Linked DNA regions of Methanococcus vannielii SB. The main gene of each other region encodes a partner of the protein of the gene in region 3 in a complex. Links are inferred from orthologs where the notes say so. Each region holds a gene or a part of one and is shown on either strand. Other genes may lie near its edges.

Evidence for each region. The genes of interacting proteins can lie anywhere in the genome.
Region 1: the proteins of MEVAN_RS05180 (region 3) and rnhB are in contact, whole or in part, in a crystal structure (PDB 3P83), measured with the Archaeoglobus fulgidus proteins. The link is inferred for Methanococcus vannielii SB from one-to-one orthologs. Residues at the interface, in WP_010877842.1 of Archaeoglobus fulgidus: Val39, Ala42, Asn43, Val44, Ala45, Met46, Leu125, Asp168, Ser194, Asn218, Tyr219, Pro220, Ile237, Leu238, Ala239, Pro240, Arg241, Ile242, Glu243, Ser244; in WP_010878125.1 of Archaeoglobus fulgidus: Ala74, Ile178, Ala179, Ile183, Arg190, Ser195, Asn196, Leu197, Arg198, Gln199, Lys200, Thr201, Leu202, Asp203, Phe205.
Region 2: the proteins of MEVAN_RS05180 (region 3) and fen are in contact, whole or in part, in a crystal structure (PDB 1RXZ), measured with the Archaeoglobus fulgidus proteins. The link is inferred for Methanococcus vannielii SB from one-to-one orthologs. Residues at the interface, in WP_010877842.1 of Archaeoglobus fulgidus: Asn43, Val44, Ala45, Met46, Pro120, Arg121, Pro123, Leu125, Gln151, Met192, Ser194, Asn218, Tyr219, Pro220, Ile237, Leu238, Ala239, Pro240, Arg241, Ile242, Glu243, Ser244; in WP_010877775.1 of Archaeoglobus fulgidus: Lys326, Ser327, Thr328, Gln329, Ala330, Thr331, Leu332, Glu333, Arg334, Trp335, Phe336.

What each region holds. Positions count from the first base shown.
Region 1 is NC_009634.1:733,157-740,239, forward strand. Bases 1,578-4,567 are described here. They hold rnhB (ribonuclease HII), read left to right. Parts: upstream 1,578-2,700; coding sequence 2,701-3,435; downstream 3,436-4,567. Other genes in these bases: MEVAN_RS03500 (formate--phosphoribosylaminoimidazolecarboxamide ligase), read right to left, coding at 1,578-2,583; MEVAN_RS03510 (tRNA (adenine-N1)-methyltransferase), read left to right, coding at 3,435-4,292; MEVAN_RS03515 (PspC domain-containing protein), read left to right, coding at 4,396-4,567. Also shown: MEVAN_RS03495 (phosphomannomutase/phosphoglucomutase), read left to right, coding at 90-1,403; more of MEVAN_RS03500, read right to left, coding at 1,498-1,577; more of MEVAN_RS03515, read left to right, coding at 4,568-4,686; MEVAN_RS03520 (transglutaminase-like domain-containing protein), read left to right, coding at 4,745-5,821; MEVAN_RS08985 (hypothetical protein), read left to right, coding at 6,062-6,238; MEVAN_RS03525 (thymidylate synthase), read right to left, coding at 6,264-6,902; MEVAN_RS03530 (amidohydrolase family protein), read left to right, coding at 7,018-7,083. UniProt on the Methanocaldococcus jannaschii protein: Endonuclease that specifically degrades the RNA of RNA-DNA hybrids.
Region 2 is NC_009634.1:673,983-680,920, reverse strand. The notes cover bases 1,578-4,422. They hold fen (flap endonuclease-1), read left to right. Parts: upstream 1,578-2,435; coding sequence 2,436-3,410; downstream 3,411-4,422. Other genes in these bases: MEVAN_RS03170 (IMP cyclohydrolase), read left to right, coding at 4,299-4,422; MEVAN_RS03175 (4Fe-4S binding protein), read left to right, coding at 4,087-4,245; MEVAN_RS03180 (hypothetical protein), read left to right, coding at 3,423-4,061; MEVAN_RS03190 (DHH family phosphoesterase), read left to right, coding at 1,578-2,402. Also shown: more of MEVAN_RS03190, read left to right, coding at 117-1,577; more of MEVAN_RS03170, read left to right, coding at 4,423-4,904; MEVAN_RS03165 (DUF2119 domain-containing protein), read left to right, coding at 4,981-5,592; fsa (fructose-6-phosphate aldolase), read left to right, coding at 5,678-6,325; MEVAN_RS03155 (class I SAM-dependent rRNA methyltransferase), read left to right, coding at 6,396-6,938. UniProt on the Methanocaldococcus jannaschii protein: Structure-specific nuclease with 5'-flap endonuclease and 5'-3' exonuclease activities involved in DNA replication and repair.
Region 3 is NC_009634.1:1,024,208-1,032,497, reverse strand. What follows is about bases 5,331-8,144. They hold MEVAN_RS05180 (DNA polymerase sliding clamp), read left to right. Parts: upstream 5,331-6,269; coding sequence 6,270-7,019; downstream 7,020-8,144. Other genes in these bases: MEVAN_RS05165 (30S ribosomal protein S27e), read left to right, coding at 7,906-8,091; MEVAN_RS05170 (50S ribosomal protein L44e), read left to right, coding at 7,602-7,883; MEVAN_RS05175 (hypothetical protein), read left to right, coding at 7,058-7,645; MEVAN_RS05185 (selenium metabolism-associated LysR family transcriptional regulator), read left to right, coding at 5,331-6,172. In the rest of the region: MEVAN_RS05220 (hypothetical protein), read left to right, coding at 1-527; MEVAN_RS05215 (helix-turn-helix domain-containing protein), read left to right, coding at 695-1,015; MEVAN_RS05210 (class I SAM-dependent methyltransferase), read left to right, coding at 1,020-2,096; MEVAN_RS05205 (H(2)-dependent methylenetetrahydromethanopterin dehydrogenase-related protein), read left to right, coding at 2,147-3,172; MEVAN_RS05200 (GTPase domain-containing protein), read left to right, coding at 3,180-3,656; MEVAN_RS05195 (roadblock/LC7 domain-containing protein), read left to right, coding at 3,669-4,013; MEVAN_RS05190 (PLP-dependent aminotransferase family protein), read right to left, coding at 4,182-5,144; more of MEVAN_RS05185, read left to right, coding at 5,282-5,330; MEVAN_RS05160 (translation initiation factor IF-2 subunit alpha), read left to right, coding at 8,211-8,290.

The DNA.
Region 1 (7,083 bases), 290 kb from region 3 along the record:
ATGGTATATTTTTTATTTTTTAATAAAGTATTAATAACAATTTAAACACAATATGCCCATGTATAACTTTTTTAATAAGCGGTGGTAAATTGGTATTTAAAGCGTATGACATTAGGGGCATTTATAAAAATGAATTAGATGACGATTTTGCATATTCTCTTGGAAAATTACTTGGGGAAAAATACAAAAAAATACTTGTAGGGCAAGACATTAGAATCGGCTCTGAAAAACTATTAAAACCCCTTATCTATGGTTTACTTGAAAACTCAGATGTTTATTACGCTGGAGAAATTTCTACCCCACTGATGTATTTTGGAACTAAGGATAACTTTGACCTAGGAATTGTTTTAACTGCATCGCATAATCCAAAAGAATATACGGGATTTAAAATGTGTGATATATTTGGAATTCCTCTTTCCCCTATAGATGAAATAAAGCCTTTTTTTAAAAAATACACTTTATCCGAAAAACAGAAGCTCGAAATAATAAATATTGATTTAGAAAAAATTAAAACAGACGTTGTGACAAAATACGAAGACTTTTTTAAAAAAAAGATTGAAAAAACGTCTAAAAAAATCGCTGTTGATTTTGCAAATGGTGTAACAACGCATGCTGAAAAAAAAATACTAAATGACGTTATTATAAATAAAGTATTTATTAACGAGTTTCCAGATGGGAATTTTCCAGCCCATGAACCAGATACCCTAAAAAAAGAGTGTTTAGAAGATATTATCTCTTTAGTAAAGGAAGAATACTGCGATATAGGTTTAATTTTTGATGGAGATGGAGATAGGCTTGGAATAATTGATGAAAGGGGAGCCGTACTTTCAGGAGACATAATTACTGCAATTATCTCAAACGAAATACTTAAAGAAGTAACTGGAAAAATTGTATACGACCTAAGATGTAGCAAAATTGTTCCTGAAGTAATTGAAAAAAATGGTGGAATCCCAATAAAGACTAGAGTTGGCCACTACTTCATAAAAAAATTGATGCATGAAATTGATGCAGAATTTGCTGGTGAATTTAGCAACCATTTTTACTTTAAATCAATTGGATATTTTGAAAGTCCGTTATTAGCACTTTATTATATCTTAAAAGCCGTTGAAAATGAAAAAAAGCCACTTTCAGAAGTTGCAAAGGGATATAAAAAATATTTTCATAGTGGGGAAATAAACTTTAAAGTAATTGACCAAAAAAATGCAATTTTAACGATTGAAAAAAATTATGAAAATGAATGCCGTATTGAAAAATTAGATGGAATATCCGTATACTGTAAAAATTTCTGGTTTAACGTTCGTTCATCAAATACTGAGCCACTTTTAAGACTTAATATTGAAGCAGATTCTGAAAATATTATGAAAGAGAAATTAGAAGAAATAAAAGGGATAATAACTTCTTAAACTTTTTTTATCTGTAAATTCAATTTAAATAAACCTAAATATACTTAAATAAATTTAAATACCCTATTTTAATGCTGAATAAAAAATAAATAAGTTAGGATATAACTTTTTCTATCATTTTGAGCTCAAGAGCCAATTTGATTTCTTTTGCAATTCTTTGACCCATGCTTAGTGGTTCAGCATTATATAAATATGAATATGGGCTTCCATTCATAAAGGTGTTGTTTCCACCGTCTGATCTTGCACTCATCTCAAATACAACGAGTTCTAAGTTTTCAGTACATAGTGACTGTAAGCAAAACGGCCCAAGCATTCCAGGTTTTACAAGTTCTTCTGCCTTTTTACATAACTTGTCCCCCATATCAAACACTTGTGGAAGCAGACTTTCCCTTATGACTACTGGGAAATTTCCAGTGATAACGTATGAAGGGTCAATATCCAATTCTAACTGGTCTTTTGAAGGAACCCTAACAAGTCCATCAATACTGCTTTCGTATCTTCTATCAATACCCATTAGTTCTACCCTATCCTTTAATGGCGAATAGAAATAATGAATACAGTAGTTTGCACCAACTACGTATTCTTCAATATGTGCCTTTTTAACATCTTCTTCAGAAAGAACGCCTTTAGCCTTGAAATCGTTAATTTTTCTCCAGAATTCTTCAGTTGAAGAACATGGGAAGTATCCTCTACCCCCCCTTGCACCTGGGAATTTAACCATTACTGGCCCATCAATTTCATCTGGACTGTTATATTTTTTTGGAAGTCTAAGACCACTGCCGCCTAAAAGTTGCCCTTCGAGGTCTCTTTCCGCTTCCCACCTTAAAATGGCCCTATTGCCAAACATTGGAACTTTAAATGTACTTTCCACATTGTCTAACCCGCAATAAGCAATAAATGAACCGTGTGGAACAACAATTGCGTTCATTTCCCGTAGTTGTTCTTGAATTTCTTCGCTTGAAATATCGGAAAATTTATCAACATATATGAATTTGTCTGCTACTCCAAATCTTTTGTAAGGAACATCTCTATCTTTAGTAGTAATTACGGCAGTTGAAAAACCTTCCAACTTTGCTCCCTTTAGGATGTGTAAGGAGGTATGGCTCCCAACAGTTGCGATAGTTATCTCATCCTTGTTGTATTTCTCAAAAATCCCCATTATTTCTTCTTTTGGAATCATTTTACCACCATGGTCTATAGGGTATTTAAAATAGAGTAGTATGTACAATATTCAAGCATAGGTATATTCGTGTTACTATTTTTTATACGTTTCCAGTCAACTAGTCTACGTGATAAAATGAATAAAAATTACAAAAATAATTTAAATGAATCGATTAATAATCCATCCAAAATACTAAATGAAAAGATAATTTTAGGACTTGATGAAGCCGGAAGAGGGCCAGTACTTGGTCCAATGGTTATTTCAGTGGTAAAAGTCACCGAAAAAGATTTGGATAAGATAAACAGTCTTGATTTAAAGGACAGTAAACAGTTAACGAAAAAAAGGCGGGAAGAATATTACAATATTATTAATGAATGCTTTGAAGTTCAAAAAATTGTACTGGCTCCTGAAAAAATAGACGAATACATGAAAACATCTAATTTAAATAAAATAGAACTCAGTGCATTTTCCAAGCTTTCAAATCACTTTTTAAAGGAATATGAAAATGTAAAAATATTTATCGATGCATGTAGTAGCAGTGAGCAGTCTTTTTTAAATCAATTTAAAGCAAAACTTATTAATAAAAAAGTAGAAATCATTGCTGAACATAAGGCTGATGAAAAATACAAAATTGTTTCAGCTGCCTCAATCATTGCCAAAGTAACACGGGATAATATTATTGAATCATACAAAGAAGAATTCGGAGACATTGGAAGCGGATATCCGGGTGATCCAAAAACTAAAGAATTTTTAAAACGATTTGTAAAAGAACATAAAAAACTACCTAAAATTGCTAGAGGAAGTTGGGCAACCTCAAAAAAATTGTTAAAAGAATTTGAAGAATCAAAACTCCATAAATGGGTGAAATAATGAATAATAAAAGATTAATTATAGACAGTCGTGAAAAAAAATACTTGTTAAATAGGGACGTTGAAAATTTTGGAAATGATATGGGCGTTGTTGATTTAAAAGAAATTGATGATGGTTCATACTTAACAACCCATAAAGGCGGAGAATTTTATGTTTTAACACCTACAATACATGATATTGTTAAAAAAATGAAAAGAACTGTTACAACCCTCCTTCCAAAAGATATAGGATTAATTATTGCAGAATGTGGAGTTGAAAATGGGGAACTTATTGTTGAAGCAGGAACTGGTTCTGCCGCCCTTACAATATACCTTTCAAACGCCGTTGGAAAAGAAGGTAAGGTAGTAACTTACGAAAAAAGACCTGAATTTGCAGTTGTTGCAAGGAAAAATTTGGAGATCGTTAATTCAGTTAGAAAAAACCAAAAAATTACTGGTTTTGAAGAAGAAATTGAAGAAGGAACTTTTGAAGAAAAAGGGCTTTACAATGTAATTCAAAAAATAGGGGATGTTACAGACGGAATTGATGAAGAAAATGTAGACGTAGTTGTTTTAGATATGCCTGACCCTTGGAATGTTGTGCCCCATGCAAAAAAGGCATTGAATAAGGCAAAGGGAAGAATTGCAATATATGTCCCATATGTAGAACAAGCTAAAAAAGGAGTTGAGGCTCTGAAAGAACATGGGTTTTTGGACATAAAAACTGTTGAATGTATTGTTAGAGACATTGAAATTTCAGAAAAAGGAGTAAGGCCTTCAACAAGGATGATAGGACATACTGGATACATTACAACTGCAAGAGTATGCCCTGAAAGAAAAGAAGAAAATAAATTTGTAAAAAAGGAAACTTTAGAATAAAATGCATATCCCTCGTTGTTGCATGAAATTTTTAAATACCAATTTAATTAAATATATTATTTAATTAAATAATATTATCGTAATAAAATAAAAAAGGGGTATTATGAAAAGACTTTATAGATCTAAAAACGAAAAAATGCTTGCGGGTGTGTGCGGAGGGCTTTCAATATATATCAATATAGATCCAACATTAATGAGGCTCTTATGGGTGTTATTATTCATTATAAACCCAGGAGTATTAATTGCATACATTATAGCAGCAGTAATTATCCCCATACAACCTGAAGGGGTATTTTATAATTTTAAGGATGAAAAAAATTCTGAAGAATGTTTGGATAATTTAAAAGTAGAAAATGTTGAAGAAAAAAACGATAAATATAAAGAAAGTAACTAACCTAAAAACATAATCAATTTATTCTTTTAACAGCTTTTTTTAAAGTTAGGGTGCTTTAATGAAATCAAATACCAAAAAATTAACATACTTTCTTGTAATTTCCTTTTTAGCATATTCAACATTCTCATTTATGCATACAAGTTTTGATACAGCTGATTTTTTAAATATTTTAGATAAATCTGGGCTTTATCCGGTAAAATATACTTCCGAAAAACTCCCAAAATACTTCTTTGAAGATTCAATTGAGGTTTACTTATCAAAAGAAGAACTTTTAAAAACAAAAAATATTTCAAATGCATTGAAAGGAAATTCAATAGAAGAATCTATATGGAATATAATAATTTTTGAAAGCGAAAACATTGAATACGATTACGAAAAAGCACTTTTAAAGACTCCTACAATTACGTATTGGGTTAACGGAAAAATAGAAGTAAACGACCCATATAATAATACCATACAAACCCCATATGAAACTTTATTGAAGAAAAAAGGAATTTGTATGGATTACTCTCTCCTTACTGCATCAATTCTTTTAAATCAAAATTATTCTCCGATATATATCCTTAATTTTGAATCTAAAGGAAACCCCGGTCATGCAGCCACTGCAGTAAATTTATATGGAAATTACTATGTTATAGACCAGCATCCCCCAATACTGGAGCTTTTCAGCTATATTGATTACAAAAAAAACAGCGAAAACTACCAAATAGATAATATAACATTTTACAGGATTGAATTAAGGGATGAAAAAGTGCATTATGATGTAGGGTTTGAAAGTGTAGCTGATTACAATATTTCGGCTGAAAAATATGAAAGTATTCCAAGCCTTTCAAGGAATATAATGACGTTGTTTGAAAAAAATTACGATATTTCTAGTGATTCAAATATTATATATCTTGATTCAACCACTTATCTTCCAAAAGGTTACGAAAAAGGCATAACTTTGAAATATTTCTTTGAAGTTACTAGCTACGATGCAATTTTTCATAAACAATATTCCGATTGGGTATTTTGGCATATCAAAAAAGATTCAGCCTTAAATGGTTACCGAATTTCAGATTATAATAAAATTTGGGTAAAAAGTTCTCACGACGGAAAAAAACTTACAATAACATTAAATTTAGCTAAAAAATAGTTAATTTAGCTAAAATATTATTTAATACATAAACAAATTAAAACCTCAAAAAAGGTTTTTAAAATAATTAATGCTTTTTTAACCGTTGAAAAAATTTAATAAATAAAAACGTTTCTATTTTTATTATATCAAAATACTAATATAATACCTAAAAAGTAGATTATATGTACAGATATTACATTGTTTTTAATTTTTAGCAAGATTTTGCAACCGATTACAAAAAATATGGAGGAATTAAATATGAGTATTTTAAAATCCGTAAAAAATATATGGCGTAAATTTAGAGGTAAGCCGGATATCGACCTTCAAGAATTTATTGATTTTTGTAAGAAAAGAGGTTCTTTTAAAAGTATCGAAGACTGTAAAGAATACCTATTATTAAAAAAGAAGTTAAAGGAAGTATCTAATAAAGAATAAAAATTTATTAATTTTTAAAAAACCATTAAAAATTAAATTTTTTCAAATTATCTGCATCCCTTTCGAAATAAACATGCATTGAAACTGAATGATGAGTATATCTTACTAATTCAATTCCTAATTTTTCTGCAATTAATTCTCCAAGACTAATTAACCCTATTGCATTTGCGTGGAATGCTAAAAACGCATCATTTGACCTGAAAAGAACCGTCTGATAAAGTTTATTATCCCGTATAAGAAACTGTACAAATTGTAAACATGGAACGTCCTTTACTTCAGTATCAATATATGGGTTCCACGTAATTGAAACTGCTCGCCTTGAATTTTTCTCACTTTTTAATTTGTTTACAATATATTCAATTTGATCGAATTTTCTATTCTTTAAATCGTTTGGATATTTGAAAATTCTTTCATGGTAATCATAAACAAAAGTTGCGGTACATCCATTTATCAACTGTTCAGTATATGATTTAACTGCCCGTTCCCCAAGCGGATACAATTTAGATATGGATTTGTCTTTTGGATTTGTAATTTCAATTACCATATTCATTATTTCTTTACATTTTTGATTATCTTCGGTAACCATATCAGTACCATATTTCATTATTCTTGGAATCATTTCTTCAAATGCAGATTTAACTGTCTGTTTTTTTAAGAGTAACATTGCTTTTTCACCAACTGATTAATAATATGATAATTAAAATGATATTTTAATATTATGATTTACAATTATGATTTACAATTTTTTTAGTAATTGTTGTAAAAAGGTGCATTAAAAAATGGTTTATTTAAATTCCAATTTTTTATATGGCAATGAATTTAAGTTCGTAAAAGGAACCCTTGTT
Region 2 (6,938 bases), 350 kb from region 3 along the record:
ATTATTTTAATTAATTATATATAATTAAATTTACATTGTTTTTAAAGAAACAGTTTAATCTATTTATTTTATACATTTATTACTAATAATTATTAATTCAATTTACGAGGATAACTATGATTGATAACTGTAAAATTTGTGAAGGAACCGGTAAAAAGGTAATTAAGTATATTGAATGTCCAGAATGTAATGGAACAGGATATTTGGAAGAATTTGAAACAAAAAAGCACTTTAAAAGTGTTTCAAAAAATTCAAAATATGATTTTGATGATGCCGAAGTTCCATGCCCTTCCTGCGATGGAAAAGGAACGATTCCACAATATGGTGAATGTGACTACTGTATGGGCACTGGAAAAGTTATAAAATGCGATTCTTGTGGAAGGGAAATTGGAAAATATCCTGAAAATAAAGAAATTAGGATTTGCGATAACTGTAAGAACAAAGAATCTGAAAGGCAAGAAAATAAAAAAATAGTCTATGTCCTCGATGAATTATGCACAATGAATGACTTAAAAGAAGGTAGATTTTATAAAGGTAAAGTTAATAGGATTGAAAAATACGGCGTATTCGTACAATTGAATGATAAAACAAGGGGACTTTTAAGGTTTAGGGAAGTTATTGGGAAAAAACCAAGCGATTTTGAAGTCGGCGATGAACTAGTTGTACAAATTTTTGAATTGAAACTCGATAAGCGGGAAGTCGATTTAAGATATACTCCAATCGTAGGATATAAATTGGAAAAAATGGAGAAAAAACACGATTTAATAACGATTAGAGAAATATTTGAAACTGGATTAATGAATATGAAGGATAAAATTATTAGAATTCAAGGAGAAGTAATTCAAGCAGTTCAAACTCCAGGTCCAACTGTTTTTACAATTACAGATGGCTCAGAGGTTGCATGGATTGCAGCTTTTGAGTCTGCGGGAGTTAGAACTCACCCTGATGTAGTAATGGGTTCAATTATTGATGTAGTCGGGTCAGTATCTGTAAGGGATGGAAAATTACAGATAGAACGGATAAGGCTTGAGAAACTCGAAGGGGACACTGCCGAAGAAGTTAAACTAAATATAGATTCACAGTTAGATAAAAAAGCAGAACCTTCAAGTGATATAGAGTTTTTAGTAGATAATGAAATTTTGGAGAAATTACGGCCAAAAATGGCAGATGTTGCAAAAAGAATTAGAAGAGCAGTTTTAGATGGAAGGCCAGTAATTGTAAGGCATCATGCAGATACAGATGGCTACTGTGGTGGAATTGCACTTGAAAAAGCAATTATCCCCATTCTTGAAAAATTTTCAATGGATGCAGGTGCGCAGTGGCATTTCTTTAGAAGAAGTCCTTCAAAAGCTCCATTTTATGAATTAGAGGATGTAACTAAGGATTTAGTATTTTCGATTGAAGATAATTTAAGATTTGGGCAAAAAATGCCTTTAATAGTTCTTGTGGACAACGGGAGTACTGACGAGGATATACCTGCAGTTTCAAAGGTTAAAGCTTACGATGTAGAAGTTGTTGTTGTAGATCACCACTTCCCTGGAGATATAATCGATGGGAAAGTTGAAGTTGATGAGTACGTTGAAGCACACGTAAATCCCTATTTAGTTGGTGGAAACAGTAATTTAACAGCCGGAGTTTTAGGAACTGAAGTTGCAAGAATGATAAATCCAGACGTTACTGATTTAATTAGCCATTTGCCCGGAATTGCTGTTGTAGGGGATCACGCTAAAGGCGAAGCTATTGATAGTTACATAAAAATTGCACTTGACAGATTTAACTCATGCAGTGCAGAATTTGGAAGTGGAAAAATATATGCTAGGGAAGATTTAGAAAAAATCGGACTTTGTATGGATTTTGAAGCATTTTATTTGAAATTTATGAATGGAATGGGCATTGTAGAAGACATATATGGAATGAATAAAAAAGACTTTAAAAGACATGAAAAACTCATTAATATTCTATATGAAAGGGCAATGTCAATGGTAGATAGGCAAATGAAAGCAGTAAAACCTGCAATTAAAACCGAAGTTTTACAAAATGGAATTATTTATAACATACTTGATGTTGAAAAATACGCCCATAAATTTACATTTCCAGCGCCTGGAAAAACTTGCGGTTTTGCACATGACTCGATAGTTTTAAAACATCCTGCAAATACTCCAATAATTACGCTTTCATATGGGCCCGACTTTGGAGTTGTTAGGGCAACTGATGCAGTAAGTGATAAATTTAGCTTTAATCTAAATCTAATCGTAAATAGGTTAATTGATGAAATTCCTGAAGCATCCCTTGACGGTGGCGGACACGAATGTGCTGGAAGTTTGAAGTTTGTTGAGGGCTTAAGAGAAAAAGTACTTAATAGATTTTTCGAAATAGTTAATGGAATGAATCAAAATGTCTAACTTATTTTATATTACCTCTTAATTGGTGTTTTTATGGGAGTTCAGTTTGGAGATATAATTCCTAAAAAAGAAATCTCTTTAAAACTTTTAAGAACTAAATCAGCAGCAATAGATGCAATGAATGTAATTTACCAGTTTTTATCAAGCATTCGCCTAAAAGACGGGAGTCCTTTAAAAAATAGGAGTGGGGAGATTACATCAACTTATAATGGTATATTTTATAAAACAATATATATGTTGGAAAACGAAATAACTCCAATATGGGTTTTTGATGGAAAATCGCATGATTTAAAAGAAAAAACCAAAGAAGATAGGCGAAAATTGCGCCAAAACGCACTTGAAAATTACCTCGAAGCAAAAGAACAGGATAATTTAGAAAATATGCAAAAATATGCAAAAAGAGCTAATTTTCTAGATAAAAAAACAATTGAAAATTCTAAACGGCTTTTAGAACTCATGGGTGTCCCATATATTAATGCACCTTCCGAAGGAGAAGCCCAATGTGCAGAACTTGTAAAATCAAAAAATGCGTCATTTGTAGTAAGTCAAGATTATGATTCTATTCTTTATGGTGCAGAAAGCGTTGTAAAAAACATAACTTCGTCAAACAAGAGTCTAGAATTGATTGAACTTTCAAAAGTTTTAACTGAACTAAATGTTAATCTTTTAGAACTAATTGATGTAGCGATATTAATTGGTACAGATTATAATCCAGGGGGAATTAAGGGAATTGGCCCAAAAAAAGCATTTGAAGTTGTCAAAAAAGGGCAAATGGAAAAATATGCTTTTGAAATTCAAAACTATTCTGAAATTAGAAAAATATTTGATGAACCAAACGTAATAACTGACTACGAAATCGGGTTAAAACTTCCAAGAAAAGACGAACTAATTGAATTTTTAGTGGAAGAAAATGACTTTTCAAAAGAACGGGTATTACCCAATATCGAAAAACTAGATTTACTGTTGGGTAACAAAAAATCCCAAAAAAGCCTTGAATCGTGGTTTTAGGTGATTTTAAAAATGATTAAAGTATACAGTTTAAATAAAATAACTCCAATATTTTGGATTTTTCTAATTCCCATCGTATTAATTGGGTTATTTTTAATTATACCGATGATATTTTTGGGAATATTTTTAGCAATAATTTATTACTCATATAAAAAAGCTAAAAAATTAGTATCCCAAACGATTAAAAATTTAAGAAAGAGAAAAATTAAGATTACAGGAACTTCTGAAAATGGGGATGTTAAAATAAATTTTAGTCAAAATATACCTATTGAAGAACTTAAAGAAGCTAGAATAATTAATGAAATATCCATTTTAGAAACATCCGATGCTAAAAGTGAAAAATGGGAAATTAAACAGTTTATTAATTATTTGAAGAGTTACGGGCTAACTGAAACTGACGAAAAGATTTATTATTTTGATAAATCCGTTTTTCCACTCTATAAAAAGTCTTATCCCGTAAATGAAGTTATAAAAATTTATGAGGAAACGATATTTGCAGATTTAGTTGTACTCGGATTAAAAGGGGAGCCTAGTGATCCAAAACTCCTCTACGTTATTCCCTCTACCGAATGCAAACAAAGAATGACAATTGATGAACTTAAAAAATACGAAATAAATCTAAAAAACCAAGAAATAAATAGTTTTAATTAACATATTGTATAATATCGTGGTAACCATGAAAATTTTAGAATGTTGTGTTGGATGTGGAACTTGTGTTCCTTTCTGCCCAAATGGGGCTATTACTTCAATTGGAAACGCAGAGATTGAATGTGAAAAATGTACCAAATGCGGACTTTGTGTAAGTTACTGTCCATTAAATGCAATTAAAAATTAGAATCTCCCTTTAAAAATGGATAAAGTTATAAAAATATTAATTCAGGTGGTTTTATGTACATTGGTAGATTTTTAGTTTTGGGAAAAACCTTAAATGGGAAGCCGTTTGTAACATACCGGGTTTCAAGTAGGAGTTTTCCAAACCGGATTGCAAAAATAATGAACGACGAAACAGTTGCAATTTTACCTAAAAACTTAGAAGAAATGTTTAAAAACCCATATATTACATATAATTGTGTAAAAATTGTAGGAAATATTGCAGTAGTTACCAATGGTTCGCATACTGACATAATCGCAGATAAAATTAGAATTGGTCTTCCTATACGAGATGCTTTATCGTATTCATTATTAACAATGGACTATGAAAAGGATGATTTTAATACTCCAAGAATTGCAGCGGTTTTAACTGACAATGAAGCCTACATGGGTTATGTTTCAGATAATGATATCCGGATTAAAAAAGTAGAGCTTGAAGAAGGTTATGCATATTACTTAAGTACTTATGAAGCGTGTAAAATTACAGAACATCAAAAAATTGAAGTTTCTAAAAATACGCCTGAAGACCTCTGTAAATTTATAATGGAACATAACGAATTTGAAAAGCCAGTAACTTCCACAACTGTTTTAATGGATTCTGGATTTAAAATTGCAACTCTTTAAGTTATAAGTACTTTATCTACTTTATAATTAAATTATAACTATTTTAATCTTATTTTAAATATATGCGGTGTAATTTTTGAAAATTTATAGCAATTCTCGAGAAAGTTTTCCAAAAAAACTATTTTTAGCAGGAATTCATGGGAATGAATCAAAATACACGTCAAAAATTTTAGAATTACTGAAAAATCGGTTAAATTTACCCGATATTTTTGGAAACATAGTAATAATTCCAGAAATTACTAAAAACTCAAAGTACGTTTCAACACTTGACGAAAAATATTATAAAACGAATGCTGGAAAAATTCTTTTAGGTTTAATCGAGGAATATCGACCAGAATTTTATTTTGAGATTCATTCTTATTCCAAAAATTCATATTTTAAATTAACTGAATTGAATCGAGTTAACATTAGCGGAATTCCTCCATTTGTGGATTTAAATAATGGAGTTTTAATGGCCTCAATTCCTCCGGCTTTAAGAAAAAAATTTAAAGAAACGGACTTTTGCATGACTTTAGAGGTTCCAAATTGGAAAAGTCATGAAGTTTACGATATAGTATTGGAAATTTTAGAATTTGGAGTTAATTCAATAAATAGGGACGAAATGATTGAAAAAATATTTAAAAAATATCCAAAAGGTGCAAAAAAAGCCAAATGGCTTGCAGAGGAATTTAATCTGACTTTTTTATAATGTACAAATTTAGAAAATCTGCATTAGCTATAAATATCTTTATCTATAATTTTAGTAAAAGCGAAACACAAAATGGTGAAAAAGGATGAAGTTTTTTTTAGACACTGCAAACGTTGAAAAAATTAAGGAATTTAATGCATTAGGGTTAGTTGACGGAGTTACGACAAATCCAAGTCTGATTAAAAAAGAAGGAAGAGACTTTTACGAGGTTATTAAAGAAATATGCTCAATAGTAAAAGGCCCAGTAAGTGCAGAAGTTATTGCACTTGATGCAGAAGGAATGATTAAAGAAGCAAAAGAACTTGTAAAAATTGCAGAAAACGTTGTTATAAAAATCCCAATGACAAAAGAAGGAATGAAGGCAGTAAATATTCTTTCAAAAGAAGGAATTAAAACAAATGTTACATTAATATTTTCAGCAAATCAAGCTTTACTCGCAGCAAAAGCAGGAGCAACTTATGTTTCCCCATTCGTTGGACGGCTTGACGATATTGGTCAAGATGGACTTTTATTAATTTCAGAAATTATGCAGATATTTTCAGCATACGGGATTGAAACAGAAGTTATCGTTGCATCCGTAAGGCACCCGATTCACGTAACCGAATCCGCAAAAATGGGCGCAGATGTAGCTACAATTCCATTTGACGTACTTGATAAATTATTCAACCATTCTTTAACGGACATTGGAATTGAAAAATTCCTTGCTGACTGGGATGCACACTTGAAAAGATAAATATAAAAATTATTACTTATGCTATTAAATCTATTATTTTTAAATTATTTTTCCATAAAATGGTGGTTTCATGTCATTTCAAATAGATAAACGTGCTTTTACATCTCTTTCAAATTTTTCAAGCATAATTTACAAAAATGCAGTATTAAATAAAGAAGAATTTCCAAAACAAGAAGAAATTATCGATATTTCTTATAATGGTAAATTTGTTGGAAAGGCACTTTATGACCCGAAATATCCCTTGATTAAACTTCTTACGAAAAAAGAAGAAGAAGTTGATTATGATTTTTTTAAGTCTAGGCTTTTAGCTGCAAAAAATTACCGAGAAAATATTTTAAATTATAAAAATACTTACAGAATGGTTTACGCAGAAGCAGATAGTCTTCCATCATTAATTATTGATAAATACAATAACATTGCATCGATGCAAGTTTCCTCAAAAATCATGGACGAATATTCAGATTTAATTTTTGAATGCCTATTTGAAAATACAGATATAGAAACGCTTTATGTACAGAGTGGTAAAAAGGGAAGCGAAGTTAAAACGAAGATTTTTGGCGATAAATCCCAGATTGAAACTGTAATTTTTGAAGGAAACGCTAAATTTATGGTA
Region 3 (8,290 bases):
TTTCACCACTCAATATAAAAGATTTAACGTATTCTGAATCTGGCGTAACCGCAATAATTTCTTCAGGACTTTCTAGCAATCACCCAGTAAATATAACGTACTATTACAATATCGAAATACAGGAAAACAAAAATACCATATATAAAAGTCCAAATTACCAAGACATGATACACTCAACAGAATCTAAACCTTTAAATATAAAATTAAATGAACTTGACCCTGAAAAAAGCTATGAAATAACTTTTAGGGTTTCTATTCCTAATTTTGCACTTAAATCTGGAAATTATCTTCCAATAGAGCTTAAAAAATCTTTAAAAATAAATTCTGATGTAATAGATGTTGAAAACAGTCCACCAGGGATTAATTTCCCAGAAATTGCGGATAATGAAGAAATTAACCATGAAGTTCCTAATATGGACGGTGGGGAAGATACTTTAGAACCTGAACTAACAATGATTCAAAATATTATGAATTCTGTAAAGAATATGATTTCAAAAATACCACTTATCGGCGGATTCGTATCTTAAGGATAATATGGGTAATTAGTAATTCCAATATCATTCATATATATATTTTAACGGCTATAATTATTTCTATCTATAATAACCCCCATATTAAGATATATCTTATAACTAAATCAATACTTAAATTTAATAATCCTATCCCCGAGGTGTCTTTTTTGGGATCAGAAGACATGATATTTATTAATCCTACAATAATAAGATCTCTAAACAAGAGCAAGCTTAGAAAAAAAATAGTATATTTTCTATATGATATCCACCCCCATGGAATTTATCTTTCAGAACTTTCTAGGAGAGTTAAATCAGATCCAAGTAATGTATTAGGGTGTTTAAAAGGAATGGGCAATAGATACAATGGTAGTTCTTCATTAATCGAGCTTGGTCTCGTAACCTGTGATGGAAAAGAAGGAATGAAAGTTTACCAGATGACTCATTACGGAAAAAACATTGTAGAATATCTGAAAGACTACGATTCTGCCACTAATAATTGGTGAAATTATGGTACTATCCGAAATATATGGGAAAGAAACAGGGGTGAGTATGAATATGATTTCAGAGGGCGAACTTTTGAAACATTCTAAAACCGGAATCATTGAAGTAAACGGCATAAAAAAGAAAGTAGAGTCACTAAATTATACTGTTGAATATATTAATAATGAATTAATAGGCATATTTTTTAGACAGGGCTTAAAATTTGGAATATTTAAAGCAATAGATGATAATAGGCCCAAGTTAGATACTGTTGAAAATATACTGCCGTATCCAAACAAAGACATTATAAATAAATATGTTAAAACAGCTTTGGCTTTAAAAATGCTATTTCTAACTGATGATGGATTTTTAGAGTTAAATCCTAGCTTTAAATATTCTTCAATATATCCTGATCATGAAAAACTTATTTCAGACCATTTTTCTAATTATGATTTTATATCTAGTTTAGTTCAGTATGCACTTATTGGATATGAACATCCAGAAGTTGTTTTAAATTTTAAAAAGGATGCAGATATTTGGGATATAATGTTAAACACGAACTACATGAAAACATGTAGGGATGTAATTTCAGAATACCTTGATCTTAAAGATGGAGATAGTGTTCTTGAAGTAGGGTGTGGTTCAAGAGCCCCTCAATATTATGCTTCAAAATTATCCCCAAACGGGTACTATATGGGAGTTGACGTCTCAAAAAAACTTATAAAAATTGCAGAAGGAAGGCTTAAAAGAAATGGATTAGATTGTGCTTCACTAAAGCCCTTAGACTTTTGTGAAACAATTTCTAAATATACGTATGATTATGTAATATGTGCCCACACTTTATCCTATACAGATTCTAAAAATTTATTTCTTAAAAAAATGATGGATTCGCTAAAAAAAGGCGGTAAACTTGTTATAATGGAAGAATTTTTCACTGAAAACCCTGCAGTAAATACGCCTTTATTTGAATTTTATAAGGGCCTTAATAAGTACTTTAAAGGTTACAACTCAAGGAAAGACATTTTAAATCAGCTAGAAATTTTAGGCTATGGATATAATTATGAGTTATTAGGTAATAATTGCATCGTAATAGAAAGGATTTAATAATTTGACTGCCTATAATAGTTACGTTTTTATTTTTTAAAGGTGGTCTAATGAAAGTTACGGTATATGGTGCGGGTAACCAGAATCTTTATGTTAATCAACTAAAGTTACCTGAATCGTTTGGTGGTACTGCCCCTTATGGTGGGAGCAGAATGGCGATAGAATTTGCAAAAGCTGGCCACGAAGTTATTTTAGCAGAAATTAATAAATCAAACCTAAACGATGAACAATGGAGTATTGTTGAAAGTGCAGGAGTAAATGTTGTATCTGACGATATTGAAGCTTCAAAAAATGCAGAAATCGCAATATTTTTCACTCCGTTTGGTAAAAAAACGGTTGAAATCGCTAAAAAAATTTTACCTCATCTTCCAGAAAATGCAATAATTGCAAATACATGCACAGTTTCTCCTGTTACATTATACGCAATGCTTGAAGTTGAATTAAGAACCAAACGAAAAGACATAGGTATTACTTCAATGCACCCAGCAGCAGTTCCGGGAACTCCTCAACATGGGCACTATGTAATAAGCAATAAGGCTACAAATGGTACTTCATATGCAAATGATGAACAGATACAAAAATGTGTACGGCTTACTGAAAGTGTGGACAAAGTGCCTTATTTAATCCCTGCAGATGTTTCAGCAACGGTTTCAGACATGGGTTCACTATTAACTGCAGTTACACTTTCAGGTGTTTTAGATTACTATTCGGTTGGAACAAAAATTATTAAAGCTCCAAAGAAAATGGTAGAACAGCAAATTTTAATGACTTTACAAACAATGGCATCCTTAGTTGAAACTTCGGGAGTAAATGGCCTTTTAAAAGCGTTAAATCCAGAATTACTTACAAAAACTGCATCATCAATGCATCTACTTGAAAAACAAAAAGATTTAGATGCAGCACTCGATATTTTAAAGAGCTTAGATGGTGAATTAAAGCACGCATCTGAAAATGCAGAAATAAAACCTACAACTCTTGTTGCAGCGCAATCTCTTGTTAAAGAATTAGAAACGTTAATTGGCGGGGCTGCAGCAAATGGTGCAATAAAAAGAAGTACTAGGAAGCTCTTCCAATAGGTGTAGTATGGTAAAAGAACTTAAAATTGTAGTAATGGGTTCAGAAGACGTTGGTAAAACATCACTCATGGATGCCTTAATTAAAAATGTTTCAAAAGTGGAGCATAAAGGAACTACTGTTGCAATTGACTATGGTAGAATTGAACTTCTAGATAAAAAATTGCATTTCTTTGGAACTCCCGGACAAGAAAGATTTGGGTTCATGAGAGAAGTTGCAATAGAAGGTGCCGACTACGGAATTTTGGTTCTTGATGCCACAATTGGCCTTAGAAACGTAGATTTAGAAATAATAAAAATGCTTTCTAAAAGAAAAATTCCTTATTCGGTATTTATTAATAAAATGGACTTATGTAATGAATCAAACGCATTAGAAATTAAGAAATCACTAGTAATCTTAGATGAAAATATTCAAAATATTATTCATGGGTCAATACGCCGAAAAGAGGGACTATCTGAAATATTCAATCAACTTAACATTATTTAGTGGGGTAATAGTATGATAGATAGAATTTTAGCAGATTTGAGTAAAACCGAGGGCATAAAAGGTTCGATGGTTGTTGGAAAAGACGGTTTAGTTATTGCATCACAAATTCCATCAAACCTTGATAACGAACTTATTGGTGCAATGGCTTCAGCTGCATTTGGTTCTGCGGAAAGAACTGCAAATGAAATTAATCAAGGAAACCTTGAACAAATGATGGTTGAAGGAGAATTTGGAAAAACTCTAATGACCGATGCAGGTGAAGGTATTTTAGTAGTTTTAGCCGATTCAAAAGTTAATCTAGGATTAATTAGAATTTCAATGAAAAAAGCTACTGAAAAAATAAAAGCTGCATTTTAAAATTTAATTTTCTTTTTTTTTACAATATTTGCTATTTGGATAAAATAATAATACATATATACTTATGAGACAATACGTAAGTATTGGGGATATGGATTTTAAATGTTTTCAGCAGTAGGGGGTTAAATAATCTCACTACTGTTCATACACACTCTTTTTCAATATAATTTACCCATTTAAAAATTTATTTAAGACTAATGAGATTCCATCAATATCTGAATACTCCATTTTTAAAACATCCATTTTTTTTACCTCAATTACAAATCCTTTTTTAAATATTCGTTCATACAATGGACACAAAGTAAACAATGATTTTCCATTATCAAGTTTTAGATTTTTTTCAACATTTTTAACGATATCTTTTGGGGTTTCACATTCTACAAAGACTGAAATGCCTTCTAAATCTTTAAAATATGCATTTTCAATATTATCCTTTAATATTTTTGAGAAGTTATTACACATCCTATACGTTTTTTTTGAACGCAAAGATTCTTCCTTTAAACTACCATAGATATTCTGCACTTTATAAGTCTTTAAAATATTTTTAATATCTTCTTTAATGTTATTTTCTTTCATTTTCTCAATTAATTCTTTTGAAATTCCTAAAAATCCTCCGTATTCACAATTTATTATTTTTGGCGAACCTGTTGAGCAGACAATAATATCCCCATATCCTGAGTCCCCTCCAATTTTTCCAGAAATATCCTCAATAAAAATAACCTCGTTTTCCATACAAACTTTTTTAATTTCCTTTAAAGGTTGTGGCGCAAGATATCCTGCAAGAGATGTTAAAAAAATCGATTTTATATCATTATCCTTTAATTTTTCAACCAATGTTTCAATATTTATAATTCCAAGGTCAGTTTCTATTTCTTCAATTTTTAACCCATTAAGTTTAGAATATATTTCAAAGCCTTTCCAACCGCCCATATCAGGAATTAATGTTTTTGAATTAATGTTTAATCTTGAAACTATTTTTGAAGCAATATTTATTGCAGAGTTTCCGGAAGGAAGTACTGTTAATTCCTTTTTAAAAGCTAATAAGTCATTTAAAATATAATTCAATTCTTCTAAATCCCCTTTTACTCGAATTTGGGATTCGATACATGGTTTTCTATGAGGTATAATCATACTATCACCAGAAAATAACATAACTATCATAATTTTTTTATATGATTTTAAGAATAGTATTCGAATGATATATATATTAGTTTTTCTAATAAGTATATAGTATCTTAAGTTAAGAATTAAGGCAAATGTGATAGATTATGGATCCAAAAATTAGTTATTTTCAAACATTTATTTACGCCTCAAAGACTAAAAGCTTTTCTAAGGCTGCAAAAAAACTTGGTGTTACCCAAGGAACAGTAAGTAACCACATATCTGTTTTAGAAAAGTATTTTGATGCACAACTATTTTTAAGAACTCCTGAAGGTGTAGATTTAACGCTTGAAGGAAACATCCTTTATGAAAATTCCGAAAAAATACTTGAAAGTATAAACAACTCAAAGCAACAGATGAGAATACTCCATGAACATCCTGAAGGAGTAATAAAAATTGCAGCAAGTACTACACCTGGAGAACACCTTCTTCCAAGTATACTTAAAGACTATACTAAAGAATATAAGGATGTTTCTTTTCAAATACAGATTACTGATTCTGAAAAGTGTTTTAAACTTTTAGAGGATAGGGTAGTTGATATAATTGCAGTAGGGAATATTTACGATAAAACATATGAAAGTATAGTAATCGGAAAAGACAGGCTTGTATTAATCGTTCCATCAGAACACCCTCTTTCAAAAAAATCGGTTGCAAAACTTGCAGACGTTTTAAAAGAAGACTATATTGATAGAGAAATAGGTTCGGGAACTAGAGAAATTTTGGTAGATGCATTACAAGAAAAAGGCTATTCAATGATGGATTTACACATAGTAATGAGCCTTGGAAGTACTTCTTCAATAATTACCGCAGTTTCCGAAGGTTATGGGGTAAGTATTCTTTCAGAAATTCCTGCAAGAAAAGCAGCTGAATCCGGGCAATTAAAGATAGTGCCGATTGAAGATTTAGACCTTACAAGATACCTATACCTTGTAAAGGGTAAAAAACCAAGAAATCCAAGTGCAATAAAGTCTTTTTGGGACTTTGTTTCTGGCCAGTAATTTTGAATTTTTATAAAAATCACTTAAAAAACCATATATATTTTTGTACAAAATAGGTTTGTAATAATTCATACAGATAAAACTAACTGGTGAATAGATGTTTAAAGCTACATGTAATTCAAGGGATTTTAAAAAAGTTATAAATGCGACAAGCAACCTAGTAGACGAAATTTGTTTTGAAGTAGATGAAACCGGAATTAAAGCAAGTGCAATGGATCCATCACACGTTGCCCTCGTAAGTATGGGGATGCCAAAAGAAGTTTTTGAGAGTTATGAGGGAGATATTCATGATATTGGTATTGATTTAGAAGCATTAAAAAAGATAATTGCAAGAAGTAAGGGGGATGAAAAGCTAATTTTGGAGCTTGATGATGAAAAAAATAAATTAAATGTTACTTTTAAAAGTAATGTTACAAGAAAGTTTTCAATTGCATTATATGATGTTTCATCAAGTAATTTAAAAGTTCCAGATATATCCTATCCAAATCAGGTTTCAATTAAGGCAGGGGCATTTGTTGAAGCATTAAAAGATGCGGAGCTAGTAAACGATCACATAACTCTTAAAGTAGATGAAGATAAATTTGTAATCTATTCAAAAGGTGATTTAAACCAGAGTGAAACTGTATTTGAAAATAACAATGACGAATATGAAACTTTAACTGAATTTAAAATGTCAGAACCTTCGAAAAGCACATTTAATTTAGCCTATTTAAAAGATTTAACAAAATCAACTTCAGCAGAAGATATTCTTAAAATATACTTAGGTTCAGACATGCCTGTAAAAATTGAATATGAAGTTAGCGGTTCTAAACTTGTATTTTTACTTGCACCAAGAATTGAATCTTAATTTAACTTTATTACTTTGATTTTTAAAAAGTGAAAGACATGTATAAAAAAATAAGGGATGCATTTTTTAACGAATTTTTAAAAGAGGGTTTAGGGGAATTACCTGAAAATTTTTACCCTGATGCAAAAAAATATATTGAAACAATAGACGACAATTTTAAACTTGAAAGGACGAAATATTATTTAATGGAACTTTTAAACATTCGTTATTACAAAATTAACTGCCTCAAGGAAAGCCCAAATAATACTACAAAGGATGAAAAAAAGCTTTTAAAATTTATTGAAGATATCCTCTTTGGTCGCTTAGATATTGAAGATATCTATAAAAAAGAGGATATTGATAAAAAAAAATTTAAAAATCAGCTTAATTTAGATACGGGGCATGAAAATGAAGGTGCATGTCAAAAACCAAAACCTATAAATACTGAAAGTGATATTGATATTGTAAGAGTCATCACTAAGTTCCCATGCTTTACGGACGGGAATTTGCAGTATATTTTAAACAAGAATGACATTATCTCTTTGGATAGGAAATTTTCAAAGATTTTAGAGAAACACAATGTGGTTAAACGGGTGAATGTCCATGAAGATGAAAAAAAAGATAAAAAGGTACTGTCCATACTGTAAGAAGCATACTGCCCATACAGTAGAGAAAGCTAAAAAAAGAAAAGCTAGTGAATTGAAATGGGGCCAAAGGCAGTTTAGAAGAGTAACTGCGGGGTACGGAGGATACCCAAGACCGTTACCAGGTGGAGCTAAGCCAATTAAAAAATTGGACTTACGATACAAATGTGCAGAATGTGGAAAAATGCACGAAAGGAGTAACGGCGGCTTTAGAGCAAGGATTTTTGAATTGGTAGACTAATTAAGAAAAACGGTGAGAAAAAATGCAATTAATCTCAAAACCTAAAAGCAGATTCTTAAAAGTTCAGTGTACAGACTGTAGCAACGAACAGGTTATATTTGGATGCCCTGCAACTGAAGTAAAGTGTACATCATGCGGAAAAATCATTGCTGAACCAAAAGCCTCAAAAGGGGCAATTAAGGCAAAGATTTTAGAAGTATTACAGTAAATCTTTTTTCTTTTTTCAAAAATTTTTAAAATAGCTTGAATAGTTTTATAAGTATTTAAATACTATATTGTGTATAAACTAGTCAGTATGCTATTTATAATTTAATCAAGGTGGAACTTATGCGGAAAGATTTTCCTGAAGAGGGAGATATTGTTATTGGAAATGTTACTGATGTGAAAGCATTTGGTGCATTTATCGA